DNA from 2 places in the Massilia timonae genome. Region 2 is predicted to be linked to the other one. Evidence: predicted binding sites of a transcription regulator. Region 2 holds the regulator's gene; the other holds the start of a gene.

Region 1 (6,149 bases), 3.3 Mb from region 2:
GCGATCATGACTTCGTCCCACAGGTCGCGTGCCTTCAGGTCGCGCACCAGGTACGAGTTGATCTCGGTGAATTCGCCCGACAGGTTCGACTTCACATACAGGTTCTGGAAGGTCGGTTCGATGCAGGCCGACACGCCGATGATGTTCGAGATGGTCGCGGTCGGGGCGATCGCCACGCAGTTCGAGTTACGCATGCCGAACTGCTTGATGCGCTCGCGCACCGGGGTCCAGTCCATCGATTCGCTGGTGTCCTGCTCCAGGTAGCCGCCGCGTTCTTCCGCCAGCAGCTTGATCGAGTCCTGCGGCAGGATGCCGCGGTCCCACAGCGAGCCGGTGTAGGTCTCGTAGCGGCCGCGTTCTTCGGCCAGCTCGGTCGACGCCAGGTAGGCGTAGTAGCAGACCGCTTCCATCGAAACGTCGGCGAACTTCACCGCTTGCTCCGACGCGAACGGGATGCGCATCATGTGCAGGCAGTCCTGGTGACCCATGACGCCCATGCCCACCGGACGGTGACGCAGGTTCGAATTGCGCGCCTTTTCCACCGCGTAGTAGTTGATGTCGATGACGTTGTCCAGCATGCGCATCGCGGTGCGGATGGTCTTTTGCAGCTTGACGTGGTCCAGGCCATCGCCCTTCATGTGCTGCGGCAGGTTCACCGAGCCCAGGTTGCAGACGGCGATTTCGTCGGCGCTGGTGTTCAGGGTGATCTCGGTGCACAGGTTCGACGAGTGCACCACGCCCACGTGCTGCTGCGGCGAACGGATATTGCATGGGTCCTTGAAGGTGATCCATGGGTGGCCGGTTTCGAACAGCATCGACAGCATCTTGCGCCACAGGTCCATGGCTTCGATCTTCTTGAAGACCGCCATTTCGCCGTTGGCCGCTTTGGTTTCATAGGCCAGGTAGGCTTTCTCGAAGGCCTTGCCGGTCAGGTCGTGCAGGTCTGGCGTCTCGGACGGCGAGAACAGGGTCCAGCTGCCCTTTTCCATCACGCGCTTCATGAACAGGTCGGGAATCCAGTTCGCGGTGTTCATGTCGTGGGTGCGGCGGCGGTCGTCGCCGGTGTTCTTGCGCAGGTCCAGGAATTCTTCGATGTCCAGGTGCCAGGTTTCCAGGTAGGCGCAGACCGCGCCCTTGCGCTTGCCGCCCTGGTTCACCGCCACGGCGGTGTCGTTGACCACTTTCAGGAACGGGACCACGCCTTGCGAACGGCCGTTGGTGCCCTTGATGCGCGAGCCCAGCGCGCGCACCGGGGTCCAGTCGTTGCCCAGGCCGCCGGCGAACTTCGACAGCAGCGCGTTCTCTTTGATGGCGTCGTAGATGCCTTCCAGGTCGTCGCCGACGGTGGTCAGGTAGCACGACGACAGCTGCGAGCGGCGGGTGCCCGAGTTGAACAGGGTCGGGGTCGAGCTCATGAAGTCGAACGACGACAGCAGGTTGTAGAACTCGATGGCGCGCGCTTCGCGGTCGTCTTCGCGCAGGGCCAGGCCCATCGCGACACGCATGTAGAAGGCCTGCGGCATTTCGATGCGCACGTCGCGCACGTGCAGGAAGTAGCGGTCGTACAGGGTCTGCAGGCCGATGTAGCCGAACTGCAGGTCGCGGTCGGCGACGATGGCTTTCGCCAGGCGCTCGAGGTCGTACTTGCCCAGCTCTTCGTCCAGCAGCTCGGCCTGGATGCCCTTCGCCACGTATTGCGGGAAGTAGGTCAGGTATTCGGCGGCGGCGCCGGCTTGCGGCACTTCGTGGCCGAACACTTCTTTACGGATGGTGTGCAGCAGGATGCGTGCGGTCACCTGGCTGTAGGCAGGGTCTTTTTCCATCAGGGCTCTAGCAGCCAGGATGGCGGACTTGTACAGCTCTTCGACCGGCACGCCGTCGTACAGGTTCTTCAGGGTCTCGGCGACGATCGCGTCGGCGTCGACGTGCTTTTCCAGGCCCGAGCAGGCGGCGTTAACGAGGGCGTGGACGTCGCTGATGTCCAGCAGGCGGCGTTCGCCGCCGTCGACCACGTGGATCTGCGGCGCGGCGACCGGCGCGCCACCTAGAGCTTCCTTGGCCGCGCGGCGCTCGTCCATGCGCTTGGCGCGGTACAGCACGTATTCACGCGCGACGTCGTGTTCGCCCGAACGCATCAGCGACAGCTCGACCTGGTCCTGCACGTCTTCGATGTGGAAGGTGCCGCCGTTCGGCTGGCGGCGCACCAGCGCGGCCACCACGTTGCCGGTCAGCTGTTCCACCAGTTCGCGGATGCGCGCCGAGACCGCGCCCTGGCCGCCGGCCACGGCCAGGAAGGCCTTGGTCATCGCGACCGAGATCTTGTTCGGCTCGAAAGCGACGACGGCGCCGTTGCGGCGGATGACGCGGTAATCGCCGCGCGCGACGATCTCGGCCGGGGTTGGGCTGGTCGACGCCGATCCTGGGGTGACGTGTTGGTTGATCGAGATGTTCTGTGCTGTTTGCATTGAGCCTCCAGGATGAGCGGCGGACCGCCTTTGTACATGAGAACCGGGTGGCGAATGGCGCCGCGGTCCGTCAACAAAATTAAAAGCAAAACAAATCCCCGCCAGCCGGTGGCCGATGCTGGCAAACCAGAGAAGCAGGGTTAAGAATATGTAAATAAAGCTTGTCAGCAGATGCTTAATAGACAAGTCGCTGAACAAACGTGTGGGCAATTTGTGGGCAACTTGTGGACAACGTGCGGACAACTCTCAGCTGGCCAAAATGCTAGTACCGTTCGGTCTGCTACCACTACATCTAGTGCCAAGCTTTGATATGAGACTAATTGTAGTACCTCGCTTGCGATCGAGGCAAGCTAATAAATGGTCATTTTTTTTGTTTTTTGGCGTGCGCAGTCTTGACATTTCAGCGTCGTACAAAAGAAGGGGAGCACACGGTGAGCAAGCACTAACATCAGAAAAATCTGCACCAAATGGGCAAATTACGCAGGAATCAAAACGAGGCGCGCATGCTCCGCCACAGCGCATTATGCACCAAAATAATTACCACAAAGTAACATAACCAGGTGACTGGAGGCGATCGGCAGGGTCGGCAGATCCTGCCGACGCGGCGATCGTTGGCGCCCCTTGAGCGCGTCGGCGGCAGAGCCGCCAACCCTACGAATGTCGTCAATCGTCCGGCGCGCTGATGTCCAGTTTCTGCATCTGATAACGCAGCTGGCGCACGCTGATCCCCAGCAGGCTCGCCGCCTGGGTGCGGTTGAACTGGGTCTGCTGCAGCGCGCGGCCGATGATGTCGCGTTCGACCTGCTCAAGATATTCGGGCAGGTTGCTCGGCAGTTCGGCGGGGCCGAGGGCGACCGGAGCAGGCGCCGCCTTGGGTGCAGGCGGCGCCGGATCAGCGACGGGGGTCACCAATGTCGGCGCCGCTGCGGCAACCGGCGCAGCGGCGCCGTCGTCCTTCCGCCCCCCTTCCACCGGCCGCGCCGCCTTGAGCGACAAGTCCCCGACCTGGATCACGCCATCGTTGGCGAACGCCAGCGCCCGTTCCAGCACGTTCTCCAGCTCGCGCACATTGCCGGGGAAGGAATACGCCTTCAATGCCTCCAGCACGCCCGCCCCCAGCGACGCCTGCCCCGGCCCGGCCAGCCGGTCCAGGATGCCGTTCGCCAGCAGGGCCAGGTCGTCCAGGCGCTCGCGCAGCGGCGGCAGCGCCAGCTCGATCACGTTCAGGCGATAAAACAGGTCTTGCCTGAACTTGCCGGTCTCGACGCAGCGCGCCAGGTCCTGGTGGGTGGCGCTGATGATGCGCACGTCGACCGGCTCCTCGCTCGTCGCGCCGATCTTGCGCACGCGCCGCTCCTGGATCGCGCGCAGCAGCTTGACCTGCATCGCCAGCGGCAAGTCGGCCACTTCGTCCAGCATCAGGGTGCCGCCGTTGGCGGCCTGGAAGAAGCCGTCGCGCTCCTCGGCCGCGCCGGTGAAGGCGCCCTTGCGGTAGCCGAAGAACTCGGCCTCCATCAGGGTTTCGGGGATCGCGCCGCAGTTCACCGCTACGAAGGGTTTACCTGCACGCGAACTCTGGGCGTGGATCTCGCGCGCCGCCAGCTCCTTGCCGCTGCCGGATTCGCCGGTGATCGAGATCGGCGCCATCGAGCGCGCCAGGCGCGCGATCTGCGCCCGCAGCGACTGCATCGCCGCGGAATGGCCGATCATGCGCGAAGCAATCGCTCCACCGTCAGGCGCCGCGGCGCCCCCTTCCGACAGTTTCAGGGCCGAGCGCACCATTACGCGCAGCGCGTCGAGCGCCACCGGTTTGGCGATGTAGTCGAAGGCGCCGGCCTTGAGCGCCACCACCGCGTTCTCGGCGCTGCCGTAGGCGGTGATCACGGCGACCGGCGTGCCCTTGCCCGAGGCGGCGATCTCGCGCACCAGTTCCAGCCCGAGGCCGTCCGGCAGGCGCATATCGGTGAGCACCAGCGCGTAGTCGTGTTCCTCGAACAAGGCACGTGCCTGGCGCAGGGTGGCGGCGCTGTCGACGTCCAGACCCATCTTGAGCAGGGTGATCTCGAGCAGCTCGCGCAGGTCGGCTTCGTCGTCGAGCACCAGGATGCGGGGCGCGCTCATGGCTTACTCCAGCGCGAAAGTGATGACAAAGCGGCCGCTGGCCTTGCGCGGTCCCAGCGCGGACGGGTCGAACCGGTATTCATAATCGAGTTTCGCATCGTTGTTCAGGCACAGTTCGCGCGCCAGGTAGAGTCCCAGGCCGGTTCCCTTGCTCGACGTAGTATAGAAGGGCTCGAACAGGTGGTCGCGCACTTCCGGCGTGATGCCGGGGCCGTCGTCCTGCACGTGCAGCTCGCGCCGGCCGGCGGCGTCGCGCGCCGGAAAGATGCGGATGCTGGCCGGCTGGCGGCTGGCGTAGCGCACCGCGTTGTTCAGCAGGTTGAGCAAGACCTCGTGCAGGTGCAGCGGATCGAAGCGCACCGCGCTGCCGCCCGGATCGCCTATATAGACTATATCACCGGCCAGGCCGTGGATTTCGCAGAATTCGGCCTTCAACTCTTCCAGGAACGGGCCGAGCGCCACCGGTTCGCCGTTCGGCTGGGCCTTGCGCGACAGCTGCAGGATGTCTTCCACCATGCGGTTCACGCGCGTCACGTTGTCGCGCACGATCTTCAGCAGGCGCACCTCGGCCGGGCCGTGCAGGTCTTCGGCCAGCAGCTCGGTGGCGTGGCCGATCGCCGACAGCGGATTGCGCACCTCGTGCGCGATGCTGGCGGTCAGGCGGCCCATCGAGGCCAGCTTGAGTTGCTGCGCCTGGTTTTCGATGGCGCTCACGTCCTGCATGAAGATCACGCTGCGGCCGGCCGCATCGACACCGTCGGCCACGCGCGCGAAGCGCAATTTGAGGTGCACCGGCTGGTCGCGCCGGCCGCGAATTTCGGCTTCACCATCGCCGGCGCCGTCGCCTTCGCGGTAGGGTTTCAGGGTGACGAAGGCCTTGTCGTTGTCGGGACCGGCCAGCCAGGCGTCGAAGGCCAGCGCCACCGGCTCGAAGGCCGGCACGGCATGCAGCAAAAAACCAGCGTCGACCTGCAGGCCCAGCATGCGGCGCGCCGCCGGGTTGCCGGTGAAGACCGCGCCGTCCTCCCCCACCACCAGGATGCCGTCGCCGACGTCGGCGATCACGATCTCGTTGATCGCCTGCTGGATGCGCAGGTCGGCGCCGTGCCGGGCCGCCAGTTCCTCTTGCTTGAGCAGGCGCGCCGCCAGGCGGTTGACCATCAGTACGCCGGCGAAGAAGGCGGCGCCGAACAGCCCGGCCTGCATCAGCGGCGGGTCGCGCCCCTCGACCACCAGCTGCCAGACGTTCAGTCCCAGCAGGAACAGGGTCGCGACCGCCGCCGAGAACAGCGCCAGCACCAGCGGCGCCAGGATCGCGGCGCCGGCCAGCGGGAACAGATAGAGGATGCCCAGGCCGCTGCGCATGCCGCCGGCGGCCAGGTACAGCAGGGAAATCACCAGCAGGTCGACCGCGATCTGCACCCCGAGCTGGATCAGGAAGCGCCGTTGCCAGCGCGCCGCCAGCGCGAACAGCGCGGCGGACAGCACATAGAAGACGCAGGTTTCGGTGTTGACCGGGTCCGGGCGCAGCTGTCCGCTTTCCAGGTCGACGCCCAGGTACAG
Region 2 (6,149 bases):
CGCACCATGCGCGAGAAGAAGCCGACATTCAGTTCTTGCGCCGCCTCGGCCAGCACGCCGGCCTTGACCTCGATGCCGGCGGCCTCCAGCTGGGCCAGGCCGCGGCCGGCCACCAGCGGATTCGGGTCGACCATGGCCGCCACCACCCGCCCGAGGCCGGCCTGGACCAGGGCGTTCGAGCAGGGCGGCGTGCGGCCGTGGTGGCTGCATGGTTCCAGCGTGACGTAGGCGGTGGCGCCGCGCACGTCGTTGCCGCGCGCCGCGGCGTCGCGCAGCGCCTGGATCTCGGCGTGCGCCTGGCCGGCGGGCTGCGTGTGGCCAGCGCCGATCACGACGCCGTCCTTGACGATCACGCAGCCGATGCGCGGATTCGGCGCGGTGATGTACATGCCGCGCGCCGCCCAGTCCAGGGCCAGGGCCATGCCGTCGGTATCGTTCAGGATCAGTTCGCTGTAGCTTGTCGCCATATCCTTGGTCGCCATCTTTTTCCTTCAGGGCGGCGCCGCGGCGCCGTCGCACCCGTCCTCGCGGGCCGGATTGCACAGGCGCGCACGCCCGAGCATATTGATTTTAATACGGCGCACCCCGCCGCCATGGAACAGCGACAGCGTGCCGAGGCGCGATGTGGCGCTGTTCGTGTCGCTGCAACTGCGTCCCGCGCCATTGTAGGCGATGTATTGCGGCGGCGCAGGGCTGGTGAAGGAATAGCTGACCTGCATGCCTTGCGGCAAAGGCGAGCGCACGGCCAGGATCTCGTCGCCTTCGCCCGGCCGGCGGTCGTCGTCGCGGTCGACGTAGACGGTCCAGCCGCGCGACCAGTCGCGCCCAGCGGCGTCGTTGGGCGTGAGCTTGACCCGCTCGTTGCGCGCGATCGCCTGCGAACGGGTGAGCTGGATCGCGCCATGCAGGTCGCCCGACGCAGCGCGCAACTGCTGGCTGCGTACCAGGTCGTGCAGACTGGGGGCCGCCACCGCCGCCGTCACCGCGACCATGCCGAGCACCACCACCAGCTCGGCCAGGGACAGGCCGGCGCAGTAGCGCTGCCGCATCGTCCGCATCATGACGAGCCTCATGGCCGACCTCATGGCCAACAGCGCGCCGACGGACCGCTGGCCGTTTGCCGGCCGGTGCTGTCGAGCGTCAGGACGCCGCAATCGGGGTCGGCGAATCCGGCGTCGACATTGGCGGTGCCCGGCCGGGCGCGCAGCTCGATGCAGTGGGCGATCTCCTGGCCGGGGCAGGCGTAGCCGTCCAGCTCATGGGCGCTGGCGGCGGCGCTGTTGCCGGTCCAGGTCGGGAACTGGCCGGTGTCGGCGTCTTCGGCGTCGAGCGAGAACGCCAGGTAGGCATGATGCAGCGCGCGGTATTGCTCCTGGCGCTGCATGATGTCCAGCAGCGCCAGCTGGGCCTCGATGCGGCGCGCCTTCACCATCTGCTGCGTATACGAGGGATAGACCAGCGCGGCCAGGATGGCGAGGATGGCCAGCACGGCCATCAGTTCGACCAAGGTGAATCCCTTGCTGCCGTTCGTCATCGTCTGTCCTTTCCAGTAGGATGGCCAGCCGCGCTGGCGGCCGGCAGCGCGATCGTCTCGCTCCAGTTGCCCAGCTCACGCCAGCCCACGCGCCGCCCGCGCGCACCGTCGGGCGGCTTGCGGTAGTAGGCCTGCAGCGCGGCATGGGTGCCGGGCATGCTGCCGGCGCCGCGCGCCGTGATGCGGTACAGCTGGCCGTCGGGCGTCGCCGGCATCAGTTCGATCAGGTAACGTGGCGCCGCGAGCGCCAGCGCGCCCTCGCCGTCCGGCATGCGCAGCCCCGTAACGCTGCCGAACAGGATCGCCGGGCCTTCGTCCTCGGCCAGCAGTTCGGCTAGCTGGTCGGGATCGGCCGTGTAGGCGCACAAGCCGTTATAGGGTCGCCCGCCAGCGCAGCCGGCGACGAAGGCGTCCGCGCTGCCGCCGGCGATGGCGTTGGCGCGCGCCGAACCGGGTTCGGCGCCGCCTTCGATGTCGCGCTCGGCATCGAGCAGCGCGGCGTCGGCCATCTGCAGCGCCAGCAGGCGGTCGCGTTCGTGCGCGGCGGCGCGCGCGCCCTGCAAGGCGCCGCGGGTGGAAGCGATGCCGGTCATGAGCACCGCCAGCATCAGTACCAGGGCGGTCAGGAGCGCAATGCCGCCTTCCCGCCGTGCGTAGAAGGTGCGCATACGACATTCAATCCGGCGCCACCGGCAAGGCAATGGTCGCGCCATAGACCTTGCGCATGCGTGGTTCACGTCCATCGTCGAGCGCCGTTCCCGCCAGCCGCGTGCCCTGGTCACCCGCGGAAAAAGCGGCGCCGTGGTCTGGCCCGAACAAGTCGTAGACGATGCCGGCATCCGCGCCCGGATCGAGGCGCGCGCCGTGCAGCAGCAGCGCGACACGCACCAGCGCCACCCGCTTCCAGTGCGTGCGCTTGCGCAAGTCGGCCGCGCGTTCGTCGGGCGTGGCCCCGACCGGCACCAGCGCCGCATCGAGCGCGCCCAGCTCGGTCGCATTGACGTAGCGCTCCGGCACGCGGTCGCCATCGGCATCCAGGCCATACAGCACCTGGAAGCCGTCGACCCGGCCCGCCACCGCATCGGACGACCAGCTGCTGGCGCCCCGGTACTTGCAACGCAACTCGGCATCGCCCTGGGCATTGCGCGCGACGTAGAAGATGCTCCAGCCCTCCTCGTCGCGGTGCACGGGAAAGCCCGCGCAATCGAGGGTGGCGCCGTCGCCATTGGGCGGCGCGCCGCTGCCGGGAAAGCGCAGGGCCAGCACGTCGCTGCCATTGGCTTCGTCCGGCAAGGTCGCATCGATGCCGGCGCCGGTGCGCTCCAGTGAACTGGCATCCAGGCCGGCCAGCCGTGCCGGCGCCGCCGGATCGGAGGCCGGATGCGCCGCCCAGTCGACGTGCGCCGCGAGGCGGATGGCGCGCGCCAGCGCATCCACGGCGTAGCGGCCGCTGTCGTCCATCTCGGACGCTTCCATGACGGCGGCATGCGACCGCACGCTGGTGATCAGCAGCGAGCCGCTGGCCAGCAGCACCGCCAGGCCGAGCGCCATCGCCACCATCAGCTCGGCAATGGTCAAGCCGGCCTGGCGCCGGCGCGGGTCGAAGAACGTCATCGCGCCACCAGCAGCACGTAGCCCGGCCCGTCCTGCGTGCCATGCCAGCCGATCTTGATCGCCACCGGCGCAGTTGCTTCCCCGCTGCACGCCCAGCGGTAGCGGCCGTGCTCGTCATCCCATGGCGCGTCGTCGCGGCAGACCGCGATGCGGCCCGATGGAAAGCCGCGGTGCAGCGCCAGGCGCGTCTCGCGCAGGTCGAAGGCGGCCAGCGCCAGCGGATCGCAGGCGCCCGCGCCGAAGCACGGAGCGCCGCCCGCCGGCGGGCCGGCGCCGAGCGCCTTGTAATCGAGCGGAACATAGGGATTGGCGCCGTCCGGCAGGCTCGCCACCTGGGCGTTGGCCTGCATGCGCGCGGCCAATGACGTGGCCAGCAGCGCCGCTTCGGAGGTCAATGCGGCCTGCTGGCGCGTGCGCTGAGCGGCCAGCTGCGCCGCGCTGGCGCCGACCACGCCGACCGCGAGCACGAACAAGGCCACCAGGACTTCGATCATGGTGAAACCGCCCGGGCTGCCGGGGAGACGCGCCTGCATGAAGTCCTCCGCTAACGATGTGTGAGCAGAGACGTTATCAGGCGGGGTTCAAGCGCCCATGCGTCGACGCAAGCATGCGTCCGGCAATAAACGGAACTTGGAAACGACGTCAGTTGTCGAGCTTGCGCTGATGCCCGACTTCGGCCAGCGCCGCCTGGAAGGAATCCAGGTCCTCGAAATTCTTGTAGACGGAAGCGAAGCGAATATAGGCGATCTTGTCGAGGCGCTTGAGCTCTTCCATCACCAGTTCGCCGACGTAGACGCTCTCGACTTCGCGCCGGCCGCTGGTGAGCAGCTTTTCCTCGATCGACGCGACGGCGCGGTCGATCGCCTCGGCCGCCACCGGACGCTTGCGCAATGCCAGCATCAGACTGCCGCGCAGCTTGTTTGACGCGAACTCGGTGCGGCTACCGTTCTTCTTGACGATGATCGGCATCGACAGCTCGATGCGCTCATAGGTGGTGAAGCGCTTGTCGCACTTGCCGCAGCGGCGCCGGCGCCGGATGGCGTCCCCTTCCTCGGATACGCGGGTATCGAGGACTTGTGTTTCTTCATGCTGGCAAAAGGGACATTTCATGGCGCCGGGGCTGCAGGTACTACATGGATACTGAGCGGGCCGGCGAACCGGCCCTTACATCGCGATGATCAGCGCGCGCTTATCGGGCGTACACCGGGTACTTGTCGGTCAGCTTCTTGACTTCGCCCTTCACGCGCTCGATGGTCGCGGCGTCGTGCGGGTTGTCCAGCACGTCGGCGATCAGATTGCCCACGGTGACCGCGTCTTCTTCCTTGAAGCCGCGGGTGGTGAAGGCCGGGCTGCCCAGGCGGATGCCCGAGGTGACGAACGGCTTCTGCGGGTCGTTCGGGATGCCGTTCTTGTTGCAGGTCATGTGAGCCTGGCCCAGGATGGCTTCCGCTTCCTTGCCGGTGAGGCCCTTGGCGCGCAGGTCGACCAGCATCACGTGCGATTCGGTACGGCCCGACACGATGCGCAGGCCGCGTGCGATCAGCGTCTCAGCAAGTGCTTTGGCGTTCTTGACGACCTGCTTCTGGTATTCCTTGAACTCCGGCGACAGCGCTTCCTTGAACGCGACGGCCTTACCGGCGATCACGTGCATCAGCGGACCGCCCTGGATGCCCGGGAAGATCGCCGAGTTGATGGCCTTTTCGTGCTCGGCCTTCATCAGGATGATGCCGCCGCGCGGGCCGCGCAGCGATTTGTGGGTGGTCGAGGTGACGAAGTCGGCGTGCGGCACCGGGTTCGGGTATTCACCGGCGGCGATCAGGCCGGCGTAGTGCGCCATGTCGACCATGAAGTAGGCGCCGACGTCCTTGGCCACCTTGGCGATACGCTCGAAATCGATGCGCAGGGCGAATGCCGACGCGCCGGCGATGATCATCTTCGGCTTGTGCTCGTGCGCCTGCTTCTCGAGCGCGTCGTAGTCGATGTCTTCTTCAGGGGTCAGGCCGTACGAGACGACGTTGAACCATTTGCCCGACATGTTCAGCGCCATGCCATGGGTCAGGTGGCCGCCTTCGGCCAGCGACATGCCCATGATGGTGTCGCCCGGCTTGAGCATGGCGAAGAACACGCCCTGGTTGGCCTGCGAACCCGAATTCGGCTGGACGTTGGCGGCTTCGGCGCCGAACAGTTCCTTCAGGCGGTCGATCGCCAGCTGCTCGGCGACGTCGACATATTCGCAGCCGCCATAGTAGCGCTTGCCCGGATAGCCTTCGGCATACTTGTTGGTCAGCTGCGAGCCCTGCGCTTCCATCACGGCCGGCGAGGTGTAGTTCTCGGAGGCGATCAGCTCGATGTGGTCTTGCTGGCGAGCGTTTTCTTTTTGAATTGCATCCCACAGTTCCGGGTCGATATTGGCGAGCGTATGGTCTTTGGCAAACATGTAAAACTCCAATCGATAGTAATCCAGGCAACTGGTGGCATTGACAGGCGGGAGCCGGGGCGGGCCGTAGGCACGGGCGCAGGCAGCCGCGATCGAACGCGTACCGGTTGATGGCTGCCCAGGCGAACGGCGTATGGCGTCTCACGTTCCCCGGTGGGTGCCCACCTTTGCCGCGCCGCGCATCCGAATGGTGCGCGCACGCGGTGTTTCGCCAGTTACGTGAGACGTAAGGACTCCAAATTGTACTGAACTCCCCATCGTAGGGCAAGGAAACCGCTGTGCCGGCCGGGAATGCACGGTGCCCAGCGGACCCGTGGTCGTTTCGGCTACAATTTTACGGTTAGGCAGCGCGCCTTGCCTTTCTCGCCTGTCATCCTGTTGCCATCCAAGGACCCATCATGATCGTCTTCATCACCGGCGCATCGGCCGGCTTCGGCGCCGAAATGGCGCGCACCTTTGTCTCCCACGGCCACCGCGTCGTCCTGGCCGCCCGCCGCACCGACCGCATCGCCGAGCTGGCGCGCGAACTGGGCGACAGCGCCCTGGCCGTGACGCTGGACGTCA

Evidence for each region. Region 2 encodes NrdR, which represses ribonucleotide reductase genes. Its sites were predicted from a motif close to CACNANATNTNGTG; they were not measured.
Region 1: a site for NrdR is predicted at 2,750-2,763, ahead of LO55_RS10185 (ribonucleoside-diphosphate reductase subunit alpha). Genes of this name have one in related genera too.

The regions. Positions count from the first base shown of each region.
Region 1 covers NZ_JRYB01000001.1:2,354,109-2,360,257, reverse strand. The annotation lists gene LO55_RS10185 (ribonucleoside-diphosphate reductase subunit alpha) at 1-2,465, opposite strand, end outside; gene LO55_RS10180 (sigma-54-dependent transcriptional regulator) at 3,129-4,586, opposite strand; gene LO55_RS10175 (two-component system sensor histidine kinase NtrB) at 4,590-6,149, opposite strand, start outside.
Region 2 covers NZ_JRYB01000001.1:5,683,797-5,689,945, forward strand. The annotation lists gene ribD (bifunctional diaminohydroxyphosphoribosylaminopyrimidine deaminase/5-amino-6-(5-phosphoribosylamino)uracil reductase RibD) at 1-482, opposite strand, end outside; gene LO55_RS24265 (GspH/FimT family pseudopilin) at 492-1,061, opposite strand; gene LO55_RS24270 (type IV pilin protein) at 1,082-1,534, opposite strand; gene LO55_RS24275 (pilus assembly PilX family protein) at 1,531-2,202, opposite strand; gene LO55_RS24280 (PilW family protein) at 2,210-3,148, opposite strand; gene pilV (type IV pilus modification protein PilV) at 3,145-3,681, opposite strand; gene nrdR (transcriptional regulator NrdR) at 3,791-4,258, opposite strand; gene glyA (serine hydroxymethyltransferase) at 4,338-5,585, opposite strand; ZMP/ZTP riboswitch at 5,695-5,814, opposite strand; gene LO55_RS24300 (SDR family oxidoreductase) at 5,984-6,149, shown strand, end outside.